3 regions of the Streptomyces sp. GSL17-111 genome follow, and region 3 is predicted to be linked to each of the others. Evidence: riboswitches for the same ligand, from Rfam matches in the RefSeq annotation. Region 3 holds a riboswitch; each other region holds the start of a gene.
What was found. Region 3 has a riboswitch for cyclic di-AMP ahead of V6D49_RS11760 (M23 family metallopeptidase). Riboswitches for the same ligand answer to the same signal wherever they lie in the genome.

Region 1 (3,824 bases), 1.7 Mb from region 3:
TCCGCACGTACTACGCGCCCAACAACGCCGTGCTGTCCGTCGTCGGCGACATCGATCCCGAGCAGACGCTCGCCTGGATCGAGAAGTACTTCGGCTCGATCCCCGGGCACGACGGCAAACAGCCGCCGCGCGACGGCACGTTGCCCGACGTCATGGGGGAGGAGCCGCGGCGCACGATGCACGAGGACGTGCCCTCCCGCGCCCTGCTCCACGCCTACCGGCTGCCGCACGACGGCACCCGTGAGGCGGACGCCGCCGACCTGGCCTTGACGGCGCTCGGCGGCGGTGAGTCCTCCCGGCTGTACAACCGGCTGGTGCGCAGGGACCGCTCGGCGGTCACGGCGGGCTTCGGCATGCTGCGGCTCGCCGGGGCGCCCTCGCTCGGCTGGCTCGACATCAAGGCGTCGGGGGAGGCGACGGTCGCCGAGATCGAGGCGGCCGTCGACGAGGAGCTGGCACGCTTCGCCGCCGAGGGGCCGAGCCCGGAGGAGCTGGAGCGCGCGCAGGCCCAGCTGGAGCGGGAGTGGCTGGACCGGCTGGCCACCGTCAGCGGGCGCGCGGACGAGCTGTGCCGGTACGCCGTCCTCTTCGGTGACCCGCAGCTCGCCCTCACGGCCGTCCAGCGGGTGCTGGAGGTCACGCCGGAGGAGGTGCGGGCGGTCGCCGCCGCGCGTCTGGGGCGCGACAACCGGGCCGTCCTCGTCTACGAGCCGACGTCCGGGGCGGAGCGGGGCGAAGAGGACGCCACCGAGGTCATCTCCGACGACGCAGCCGACGTGCACCACACCGCGCAGGAAGGGGCCGAGCAGTGAGCGACGCCACCCCCACCATGGAGTTCCACCCGCAGCCGGCCGGCGGCAGCGCGAAGCCGTGGGCCTTCCCGGCCCCCGAGCGCGCCACCCTGCCCAACGGGCTGACGGTGCTGCACTGCCACCGTCCCGGCCAGCAGGTCGTGGCCGTCGAGGTGAACCTCGTCGCCCCCCTGGACGCCGAGCCGCAGGGCCTGGAGGGCGTCTCGACGATCATGGCCCGCGCCCTGAGCGAGGGCACGGACAAGCACTCGGCCGAGGAGTTCGCGGCCGAGCTGGAGCGCTGCGGTGCCACGCTCGACGCGTTCGCCGACCACCCGGGTGTGCGCGTCTCCCTGGAGGTGCCCGTCTCCCGGCTGGCCAAGGGGCTCGGCCTGCTGGCGGACGCCCTGCGCGCTCCGGCGTTCCCCGACGGCGAGGTGTCGCGGCTGGTGGCCAACCGGCTCGACGAGATCCCGCACGAGCTGGCGAACCCGGCCCGTCGCGCCGCGATCGCCATGTCCGGGGAGCTGTTCCCGGACACCTCGCGGATGTCCCGGCCGCGCCAGGGCACCGAGGAGTCCGTCCGGCGTATCGACGCGGCGGCCGTGCGGGCGTTCTACGAGGCGCACGTGCGTCCTGCCGCGGCCACGGTCGTCGTGGTCGGCGATCTCACCGGGGTCGACCTCGCCGGGGCGCTGACCGAGACACTCGGCGCGTGGACGGGCGCGTCCGCGCAGCCGCGGCCCGTGCCGCCGGTCACCGCGGACGACACCGGCCGCGTGGTCATCGTGGACCGCCCCGGGGCGGTCCAGACGCAGCTGCTCATCGGCCGTACCGGCGCCGACCGGCACGACGCCGTGTGGCCCGCCCAGGTCCTCGGCGTCTACTGCCTCGGCGGCACGCTCACCTCCCGCCTCGACCGGGTCCTGCGCGAGGAGAAGGGCTACACCTACGGCGTCCGGGCCTACAGCCAGGTGCTGCGGTCGACGCCCGACGGCAACGGAACGGCCATGCTCGCGATCAGCGGTTCGGTGGCCACCGACGTCACCGGCCCCGCCCTCGCGGACCTGTGGCACGTCCTGCGGACGCTGGCGGCCGAGGGGCTGACCGACGACGAGCGGGACACCGCCGTGCAGAACCTGGTGGGTGTCGCCCCGCTGCGCTACGAGACGGCGGCGGCGGTCGCGGGAACCCTTGCCGACCAGGTGGAGCAGTTCCTCCCCGACGACTTCCAGGCGCGGCTCTACGAGCGGCTGGCCGAGACGGGCACCGTCGAGGCCACGGCGGCGGCGGTGGCGGCCTTCCCCGTCGACCGTCTGGTGACCGTTCTCGTCGGGGACGCCGAGCAGATCGAGGCCCCCGTGCGCGAGCTGAACATCGGGGAGGTCACCGTCGTGCGCGGCGACTGAGCGGTCGCACGGCATTTTTCGGTCACTCTCCGTGCACCCACTGTGCGGCCCCCGGACGCTCCAGGCGGACGGGGGCCGCAGCGTGTTCCCGGGCTCCCAGTGGCCCGCGTCACCCTTCTGACCTGCGAATGTGGCATGTGCGACAAAGTGGCCGATTTTCTTGGCCCGGGCGGGATGTCCGGTTTAGCGTCGTTCGCGTTGCCCGTCTGAAGCGACCACGCCCTGTGGCCGACGTGCAGCGATCGCCGAGTCCCCGCGAGGGGAGCCGGGGACCCACATGTCCTCTGGGGTGAATCGGGCCTGCGCCCGTAGGAGACCTTCCTGCTCCGAACCCGTCAGCTAACCCGGTAGGCGAGAAGGAAGGAAAGGATCACTACCTTCATGGCGTTCAACCGTGCCACCGGCAAGCTGAACCGTCCTGCCCGCGCCGTCCGTCTGGGCACCGCGGTCGCCGCCGTCGCCGTAGGCGTCGCCGGAACCCTCGCCGCGCCCGCCGCGGCGGCCGAGCACCAGAACACCTTCAGTGAGGCCCTCGCGCTGAGCCCGTCCATCGCGGGTCACGTGGCCGACCAGGCCGCCGCGCAGAAGAGCGCCGCGGCCGAGCAGGCCGAGGCGAAGAAGGCCGAGGCGAAGAAGGCGGCCGAGAAGAAGGCCGCTGAGAAGAAGGCCGCTGAGAAGAAGGCGGCGGAGAAGAAGGCCGCCGCCGAGCGCGACGACGCCAAGCGCGCCGACCGGTCCGCGGCCCGTCCCGCCTACGTGGCGCCCGTCAAGGGCGGCGACGTGACCACGCCCTACAAGAGCGGTGGTCAGATGTGGTCGTCCGGCAAGCACAGCGGCATCGACTTCGCCGCCGCCACCGGCACCCCGGTGAACTCCGTCGCCGCCGGCACCGTCGTCACCGCCGGTTGGGGTGGCGCCTACGGCAACAACATCGTCGTCAAGCACAACGACGGGACGTTCACCCAGTACGGTCACCTCTCCGCCATCGGTGTCAGCGTGGGCCAGAGCGTCTCCGCCGGTGCCGAGATAGGCAAGGTCGGCTCGACCGGTAACTCCACCGGCCCGCACCTGCACTTCGAGGCCCGCTCGACCGCCGCCTACGGCTCGGACATGGACCCGGTGAACTACCTCCGGGGCAAGGGCGTGCCCCTCTCCTGACGCGGCGCCCCCGCTCAGGACGGACCCCCGGCCACCCGGCCGGGGGTCCGTCGTTTTTCCGCCTCCTCACCGGGGGCCGTCGGCAGAATGCGAGGAGTGGAATACAGTGCGGGGAAGCGGTACCTGGAAAACGTGGGGATAACGGCGGAGGTCGGGGTATGCGCATTTCCGCGCACACGGTGTGCACGGCGGTTCGGGACGACATCGTGAGCGGTGCCTTCCCGCCGGGTTTCCGGCTGACCGAGGAACTGCTCGCACGCCGCTACGGCGTTTCCCGGGTGCCGGTGCGGGAGGCTCTGCGGGCCCTGGAGTCCGAGGGGTTCGTCACCAGCAGGCGCCACGTGGGGGCCTGCGTGGCCCGGCCGACCGAGCAGGAGGCGGCCGACCTGCTGGACATGCGTGCGCTGCTGGAGCCCCTCGGCGCGGCCCGTGCGGCGCACCGCCGGACGGAGGCGCACCTGAAGGT
Region 2 (3,824 bases), 1.3 Mb from region 3:
ACGCCTGGCCCGCCTGTGCCGTGACGAGCGGTCTGACCGCGTCCGTCAACGGGGTCGTGGAGGCACCGGGCGTCCCCGAGGTCGGGCGGCCGGGCGCCGCCGACGGCGGGAACGGCTCCGGCGGCCGGGACGGCTCCGGCACCCCCGACGGCTCAAACGGCGCGGGCCGCTCGGGCGGCTCGGACCGTGCGGAGCCGCAGGAGGCGACGCCGTCCCCGGACGCGACCGACCCCTCCGCCACGCAGAGCCCCGACCCCTCCGATGCCCCGGACGTCGACGAGGCCCGCTCCACCGATCGCCCCGCCCCCGGCCCCACCGGGGCGGACGGCTCCGCCACGGACGGCTCCGAGGACCGGGCTGATCCGGAGGTGTCGCCCTCCGAGGAGACCGCCGTCCCGGACGACGCCCGGTCCGGTGGCGCGGCCGGGGACGGTGCCGGACGGCACCGGGGTGCCCCCGACCCGCGCGAGGCGGACCCCGACGGCACCGACCGTCCGGACCGGGGTGCCGCGCGGCACGCGGCCCCCGCCGATCGCACGGACCCGGCCGGTGCCGCCGAGGAGCACCGCGTCACCCGGGGCGACTCCCTGTCCGGCATCGCCGCCGAGCACGGGGTGGAGGGCGGCTGGCCCGCGCTGTACGAGGCCAACGCCTCCCTCGTCGGTGCCGACCCGGATCTGATCCTTCCCGGTCAGAGCCTGGAACTCCCGGTCGCACAGCGCTAGTTGCCCGTGCGTCGGACGCGGAGGGTCACCCGGACGGACGCAATGTGACGATCGTCACATTCCCGTTCGGCGTGTTCCGGGTTGCGGCGCCCGTCCGTCAGTGCCTAGACCTGGGCAGATTCTTCGGGCGTAGCGTCAAATCGGGATATATGGCCCGTTTCCGAGGTGTTTGATCGGATTATTGCGGTGTGCTTACCGTCACATCGCCCGCTACCGCGGGGCCGTTGACCGTCACGCCGAATCCTGCCGACGGGCAACGGGAACATCGTCGCGTCCGCGAACCGCCGGCAGGAGCGGGGGAACCAGGCACGTGCCGTGCGAGCGGCTAGGGGTGAAGCCCGGAGCGGGTGGACCGCACCGGGCCGGGCGGCTCACGCGCCCGAACCCGACAGCTCACCCCGTAGGCGTCCGGTGAGGAAGACCGTCCATGCTGTTCACCGAGAAGGGCTCCGAACGGAGTCGCAACCGTCAGCCCGTCGTCGTCCGCCTCGCCGCCTCGCTCGCCGGTTTCGCCGGCGCCGCCGTCGGCGGTCCCGTCGTCATGGCGGGCAGCGCGCAGGCCGCTTCCGTCGAGACCTGGGAGAAGGTCGCCGAGTGCGAGTCGAGCGGTAACTGGCGCATCAACACCGGAAACGGGTACTACGGCGGACTCCAGTTCGCCCAGTCCAGCTGGGAGGCGGCCGGCGGCCTCCGCTACGCGCCGCGCGCCGACCTGGCCACCAAGGAGCAGCAGATCGCCGTCGCCGAGCGGCTGCTCGACATGCAGGGCCCGGGCGCCTGGGCCTGCGCGGAGGAGGGCGGCCTCACCGCCGGCGCCCCGCCCGCGAACGTCGACCCCGAGGGCTCCTCCACGGGCGCGGACCGGCCCCCGCGCCCGCAACCGCAGCAGCAGGCGCCCGAGCAGGCGCCCCAGGCCGCTCCCCAGACGGAGCACCAGCACCAGACCCAGCAGCAGGAGCGGCCGCAGCAGTCGGGCGAGGGCGGCACCTACGTCGTGCGGGCCGGCGACACGCTGGCCGACATCGCCCAGCGGCACGGCACCACCTGGCAGGAGCTGTACGACCGCAACCGCTCCGTCGTCGGCGGCGACCCGAACCTCATCTTCCCCGGCCAGCGTCTGGTGGTGTGACGGGCCGGACGCGCATCCCCGAGCCGTCCGGTGGGTACACGCCTCGCGAGCCCCGGTGCGCATCCCCCCGCGCACCGGGGCGTCGGCCGCCGGGGCCGAACCCGTCCGTACGGCGAGACGTCGGCTTCCCCCACCCTTATCTTCAGTTGTTGAACAAACTGGTGCCACGCCGCTGAGCTGCGCTTTCACCGCAGCACCGCACGCCGGACGCGGGCCGAAGGCCCACGGCCGCCCCGGGGACCGTTAGGCTCCTGCCTCAGGAAGACCGACCCACACGAAGGAGACCCTCGTGCCGTCCATCGACGTCGTCGTAGCCCGCGAGATCCTCGACTCGCGAGGCAACCCCACGGTCGAGGTAGAGGTCGGCCTCGACGACAGCAGCACCGGCCGAGCGGCCGTGCCCTCCGGCGCGTCCACCGGCGCCTTCGAGGCCCTGGAGCTCCGCGACGGCGACAAGGCCCGCTACGGCGGCAAGGGTGTCGAGAAGGCGGTCCTCGCCGTCATCGAGCAGATCGGTCCGGAGCTCGTGGGCTACGACGCCACCGAGCAGCGCCTCATCGACCAGGCCATGCTCGACCTGGACGCCACCGCCGACAAGTCCTCGCTCGGCGCCAACGCCATCCTCGGTGTCTCCCTCGCCGTCGCGCACGCCGCCTCCGAGGCGTCCGACCTGCCGCTCTTCCGCTACCTCGGCGGCCCGAACGCGCACCTGCTGCCCGTGCCGATGATGAACATCCTCAACGGCGGCTCGCACGCGGACTCCAACGTGGACATCCAGGAGTTCATGATCGCCCCCATCGGCGCGGAGTCCTTCTCCGAGGCACTGCGCTGGGGCACCGAGGTCTACCACGCCCTCAAGGCGGTCCTGAAGGAGCGCGGCCTGTCCACCGGCCTCGGCGACGAGGGCGGCTTCGCCCCGAACCTCGGCTCCAACCGCGAGGCCCTGGATCTCATCCTGGAGGCCGTCAAGGCCGCCGGCTACACCCCCGGCCGCGACATCGCGCTCGCCCTGGACGTCGCCGCCTCCGAGTTCTACAAGGACGGCGCCTACCAGTTCGAGGGCAAGTCCCGCAGCGCCGCCGACATGACCGCCTACTACGGCGAGCTCGTCGACGCCTACCCGCTGGTCTCCATCGAGGACCCGCTGTTCGAGGACGACTGGGAGGGCTGGCAGACCATCACCGCCCAGCTCGGTGAGAAGGTCCAGCTCGTCGGCGACGACCTGTTCGTCACCAACCCCGAGCGTCTCCAGCGCGGCATCGACGACAAGGCCGGCAACGCCCTCTTGGTGAAGGTCAACCAGATCGGCTCGCTCACCGAGACCCTCGACGCCGTCGAGCTCGCCCAGCGCAGCGGCTTCAAGTGCATGATGTCGCACCGCTCCGGCGAGACCGAGGACGTCACCATCGCCGACCTGGCCGTCGCCACCAACTGCGGCCAGATCAAGACCGGCGCCCCGGCCCGCTCCGAGCGCGTCGCCAAGTACAACCAGCTCCTGCGCATCGAGGAGATCCTCGACGACGCCGCCGTCTACGCCGGCCGCAGCGCCTTCCCGCGCTTCAAGGGCTGACCCGCTACCGGGCCAGGCCCGCTGCCGCGTCCCGTCCCACGGCAACCGCCGGCGGGACGGGACGCAGCCGCTCGCACGCACCATTTCGACGCGACCCCCGGGAGGCGACGTGGCCGCGGAACGGGAACGGTTCTCCACCGCCACCCGGCTCAGGGCCCTGGGTGAGCAGGCCGCCGCGCAGGTCTACCGCGCGCAGAACCGGCGGCTGCGGCACGGTCCGCGCCGCAACCGGCTCACCGGGCGCGCCGCGCTGCTCGCGCTCGTCCTGTGCTCGCTGGTCGTCGCGCTCGCCTACCCCACGCGCACCTACGTCTCCCAGCGCTCCGACATCGCCGAGGAGCGCCACAAGCTGGCCGAGACCGAGGAACGCGTCGCGGAGCTGCGCGAGCTGAAGGCCCGC
Region 3 (3,824 bases):
GCCGCGCAGGCCCTCACTCCGACCGACTTCGTCTTCGCCGCCCTCTTCGCCGCCGCCCCCCTCGTCGCGGCTCCCCTGTACTCGGCCCGCGCCACCGCCGTCACCGGCGTGGTGTCGACCATCGCCCTCGTCTGGCTGCTGCACATCAACGAGGGCATCGACCTCTTCGAGGGCTCCCTGCGCGTGGCCACGGTGGCCACCGTGTCGGTCCTCGCGGTCGCCTTGAACCGCGTCGTACGGCGCGGTGAGAGACGTCTGGCCTCGGCCCGCGACATCGCCGAGGCCGCCCAGCTCGCCCTCCTCCCGCCGCCCGAGCACGAGCTGGGCCCCCTGGTGATCGCCGCCCGCTACCAGGCGGCCCGCGAGGACGCGAGCATCGGCGGCGACCTCTACGCCGTGCAGGCCACGCCCCACGGCGTCCGGCTCCTCGTCGGGGACGTGCGCGGCAAGGGTCTGGAGGCGGTCGGTTCGGTCGTCATCGTCCTGGGCGCCTTCCGGGAGGCGGCGGACACGGAGCCGGACCTCGCGCAGGTCGCCGTCCGGCTGGACCGGGCTCTGCGCCGGGAGGGCAGACGGCGCGCGGGCAGCGTCGACTCCATGGAGGGGTTCACCACGGCCGTGCTCGTCGAGGTGACGGACGACGGGCGCCTGCGCGTCGTCAACTGCGGGCACCCCACGCCGTGGCTCATCCACCCGGACGGGCGGCTGGAGCGCGTGGAACCCGTCGAACCGGCCCCGCCCCTCGGGCTGGCCGCCCTGCCCGCCGAGGGAGCCGTCCCGCCACCGGTGGGCCGGGTGTCCTTCCCCGTCGGTGCGACGCTGCTCATGAACACCGACGGCCTGACCGAGGCCCGCGATCCCCACGGTGTCTTCTACGACCTCTCCGAGCGCTTCCGGGCGCACGAGTGGACGCGCGGCGGGCCGGACGAGCTCCTGGACGCCGTGCTCGCCGACGTCGCCCGGTACACCGGCGGGCCACCGTCCGACGACCTGGCACTCCTGGCCGTCACCTACCGTGACGGCACGAAACACCTGTGATGACGACTTGGCCACGATCCCCGGCTGTTGGGCAACCTTTTACTCGGCGGTTATGCCCGTTTCTGTCCCGGCGAGCGGTGAAAGTCCTGGCGGGAGCGGCCTCTTGTTGCCGAGAACGCTTGGAATATGTGCCGCGAGTCTATTAACGTTCGATAACGCAGCGCGGTCGTCACTGCCGCCACAGAGGCGGCACCGTGCGCCTTGGCCGAATCCTGACCGTGCATCAACTGGCAACACGGCTGCACCACAACTGCACAACCCGCAGCACCAGATGCACTCAAGGAACCGGGGAACCACTCTTTGGGGTGAATCGGGCATCCGTGCCCGTAGGAGACCTTCCTGCTCCGAACCCGTCAGCTAACCCGGTAGGCGAGAAGGAAGGAAAGGAGAACGCCCCCGTGGCGTCGAGCAGGCATGCCACCGAGACCGCGTACGCAGGCGAAGCCTCGGACGACTATCAGGTCTTCGGCCCGTCCGTTGAGGACAGCACCACGTTCACCGAGTGGAATCCCACCGAGGACACCGTGCGCCCCGTCCGCGGACGCCACCGCGTCGCCCGGCAGCGTTCCGGCATGGCGCGCAGCAGTGCCGTCCTGGGGGTCGGCATGGTCGCCGCCATCGGCGCCGGCGGTATCGCCACGGCCGGTCCCAAGACCAGCGCCCCGCTGACCATGCCCGACCTCTCCGGCCTCACCGACGACATACCCGGAGCCGAAGCCTTCCTGCCGGAGGACGACCTCTCCGAAGCAGCTCCGGTCGCAGCGCCGCTCACCCAGGCCACGCTCACCGCCGCCGACGTCGAGAACGGCCACACCGACGCCGGCGAGGCGCTCCGCGCCCGCATCCTCGCCCAGGCCGACCACCAGCAGTCCGCCGCCGACGCCACGGCCCGTCAGGAAGCCGTCGCCGCCGCCGCGAAGGCCGCCGCCTCCGAGGCCGAGAAGAAGGCGGAAGCCGAGGCGAAGGCCGAGGCCGAAGCGGAGGCCGAGCGTCAGCGCAAGGCCGAGGAGGAGCGCAAGCGCAAGGCCGAGGAGGAGCGGCTGCGCAAGCTCGCCGCCAGCTACGCCCTCCCCCTGGCGAACTTCCAGCTCACCTCGAGCTACGGCGACTCCGGCAGCATGTGGTCCAACAACCACACCGGCCAGGACTTCGCCGCACCGAGCGGCACGCCCGTCAAGGCGGTGCACAGCGGCACCATCAAGGAGGCCGGCTGGGCCGGTTCCTACGGGTACCGCATCGTGCTCGAACTCGAGGACGGCACCGAGATCTGGTACTGCCACCTGTCATCGATGACGCGCACCAGTGGCCAGGTCACCACGGGCGACACCATCGGCCGCGTCGGCTCCACCGGCAACTCCTCCGGCCCCCACCTCCACCTTGAGGTGCGTCCCGGCGGCACCGACACCGTCGACCCGCTGGCCTGGCTGCGCGGCAAGGGCCTGAGCATCTGAGGTTGCACGGCGCGGGTGAACGTCCGGCCCCGCGCGCCCGTACCGCACGACACACCCCCCGGCGACGGGGGCACCCCGCTCCGACGGCCCTGGCGGACCACCCCCCGACGCCAGGGCCGTCGGCCTGTGCCGGGCCCCCGACCGGAGGGGCGCTTCACTGCTCCGGGACGATGACGTCCACGAGTGAGGCGACGAGGTCGTCCAGCGAGCTCTCGGCCGCGTCCAGCACCCCGGGCAGCGTGAGGTACTCGACCAGGAGCCCGGTCATCGCCAGGTAGAGCATCACGACCGTCGACCGGTCGCCGGGGAAACCACCCTCCACGTGGGCCCGGACGTTCTCCTCCAGGTTCGCCCGGTAGTGCTCGGTGAACGCCTCCCGGAGTTCCGGGCGTCGGGTGGCCTCCAGGCGCAGCTCCAGCATGGCCAGGAAGCCGTTGCGGTCCGACCGGGCCCGTTCCACGATGTCGCGCATCAGGACGACGTCCAGCGCCTTGGTGGGCGGACGGCTCATGCGCTCCGCGACGTACTCGGGGTCCGGGGTGAGGCGGACGAAGAGGTACTGCCCCGCCTCCCGCAGCAACGCGTCGCGGCCGGCGAAGTAGTTGGACGCCGTCCCCTTCGGCACGGCGGCCCGCTCGTCCACCGCCCGGAACGTCAGCCCGCGCGCTCCCTCCTCGGCCAGCACGTCGATGGCGGCGTGCAGCAACGCCGCGCGCCGCTCCGGGTTCGTGCGCACCACGGCGGTCCTCCTCGGATATTCCGCTTGCCTGAACCACTACAGGCGTACCACTATAGCTGTAGTGATTAAGGCTGCTCCAGCCGCTTCCCCGAGGAGAACCATGCGCGAACTCACCTACTACGTCGGCCTCTCCCTCGACGGCTTCATCGCCGGGCCCGATGACGAGGTCGACTTCTACCCCCTCGCCGACGACCACATCGCCCACATGGACGCGGAGTACCCGGAAGTGCTCCCGACCCACGTCCGCGCCTCCCTCGGCTCTGCGGACCGCCCGAACCGGCGGTTCGACACCGTCCTCATGGGCCGCCGCACCTACGAGCCCGCCCTCCGGGAGGGCATCACCGATCCCTACGCTCACCTGCGCACCTACGTCTGCAGCCGGACGCTCACCGAGTCCTCCGACCCGGCCGTCACGATCACCGCCGAGGACCCCGTCGCTCTGGTGCGCCGGCTCAAGGCGGAGGACGGCCCGCTGGGCGTCTACCTGGCCGGGGGCGGCCGTCTCGCGGGCATCCTCCTCACGGAGATCGACCGGCTGATCGTGAAGAAGTACCCCGTCGTGGCCGGTGCGGGCATCCCCGCGTTCACCACCGCGT

Region 1: linked by a shared signal. The riboswitch ahead of V6D49_RS04130 (M23 family metallopeptidase) and the one ahead of V6D49_RS11760 (M23 family metallopeptidase) in region 3 are both predicted to bind cyclic di-AMP.
Region 2: linked by a shared signal. The riboswitch ahead of V6D49_RS17595 (LysM peptidoglycan-binding domain-containing protein) and the one ahead of V6D49_RS11760 (M23 family metallopeptidase) in region 3 are both predicted to bind cyclic di-AMP.

The regions. Positions count from the first base shown of each region.
Region 1 is NZ_JBAJNS010000001.1:988,217-992,040, reverse strand. It holds gene V6D49_RS04140 (M16 family metallopeptidase) at 1-812, shown strand, start outside; gene V6D49_RS04135 (M16 family metallopeptidase) at 830-2,200, shown strand; cyclic di-AMP (ydaO/yuaA leader) riboswitch at 2,434-2,569, shown strand; gene V6D49_RS04130 (M23 family metallopeptidase) at 2,582-3,358, shown strand; gene V6D49_RS04125 (GntR family transcriptional regulator) at 3,517-3,824, shown strand, end outside.
Region 2 is NZ_JBAJNS010000001.1:3,943,555-3,947,378, forward strand. It holds gene V6D49_RS17590 (transglycosylase family protein) at 1-725, shown strand, start outside; cyclic di-AMP (ydaO/yuaA leader) riboswitch at 982-1,146, shown strand; gene V6D49_RS17595 (LysM peptidoglycan-binding domain-containing protein) at 1,153-1,854, shown strand; gene eno (phosphopyruvate hydratase) at 2,144-3,424, shown strand; gene V6D49_RS17605 (FtsB family cell division protein) at 3,534-3,824, shown strand, end outside.
Region 3 is NZ_JBAJNS010000001.1:2,679,446-2,683,269, reverse strand. It holds gene V6D49_RS11765 (PP2C family protein-serine/threonine phosphatase) at 1-1,038, shown strand, start outside; cyclic di-AMP (ydaO/yuaA leader) riboswitch at 1,294-1,425, shown strand; gene V6D49_RS11760 (M23 family metallopeptidase) at 1,437-2,489, shown strand; gene V6D49_RS11755 (TetR/AcrR family transcriptional regulator) at 2,644-3,228, opposite strand; gene V6D49_RS11750 (dihydrofolate reductase family protein) at 3,329-3,824, shown strand, end outside.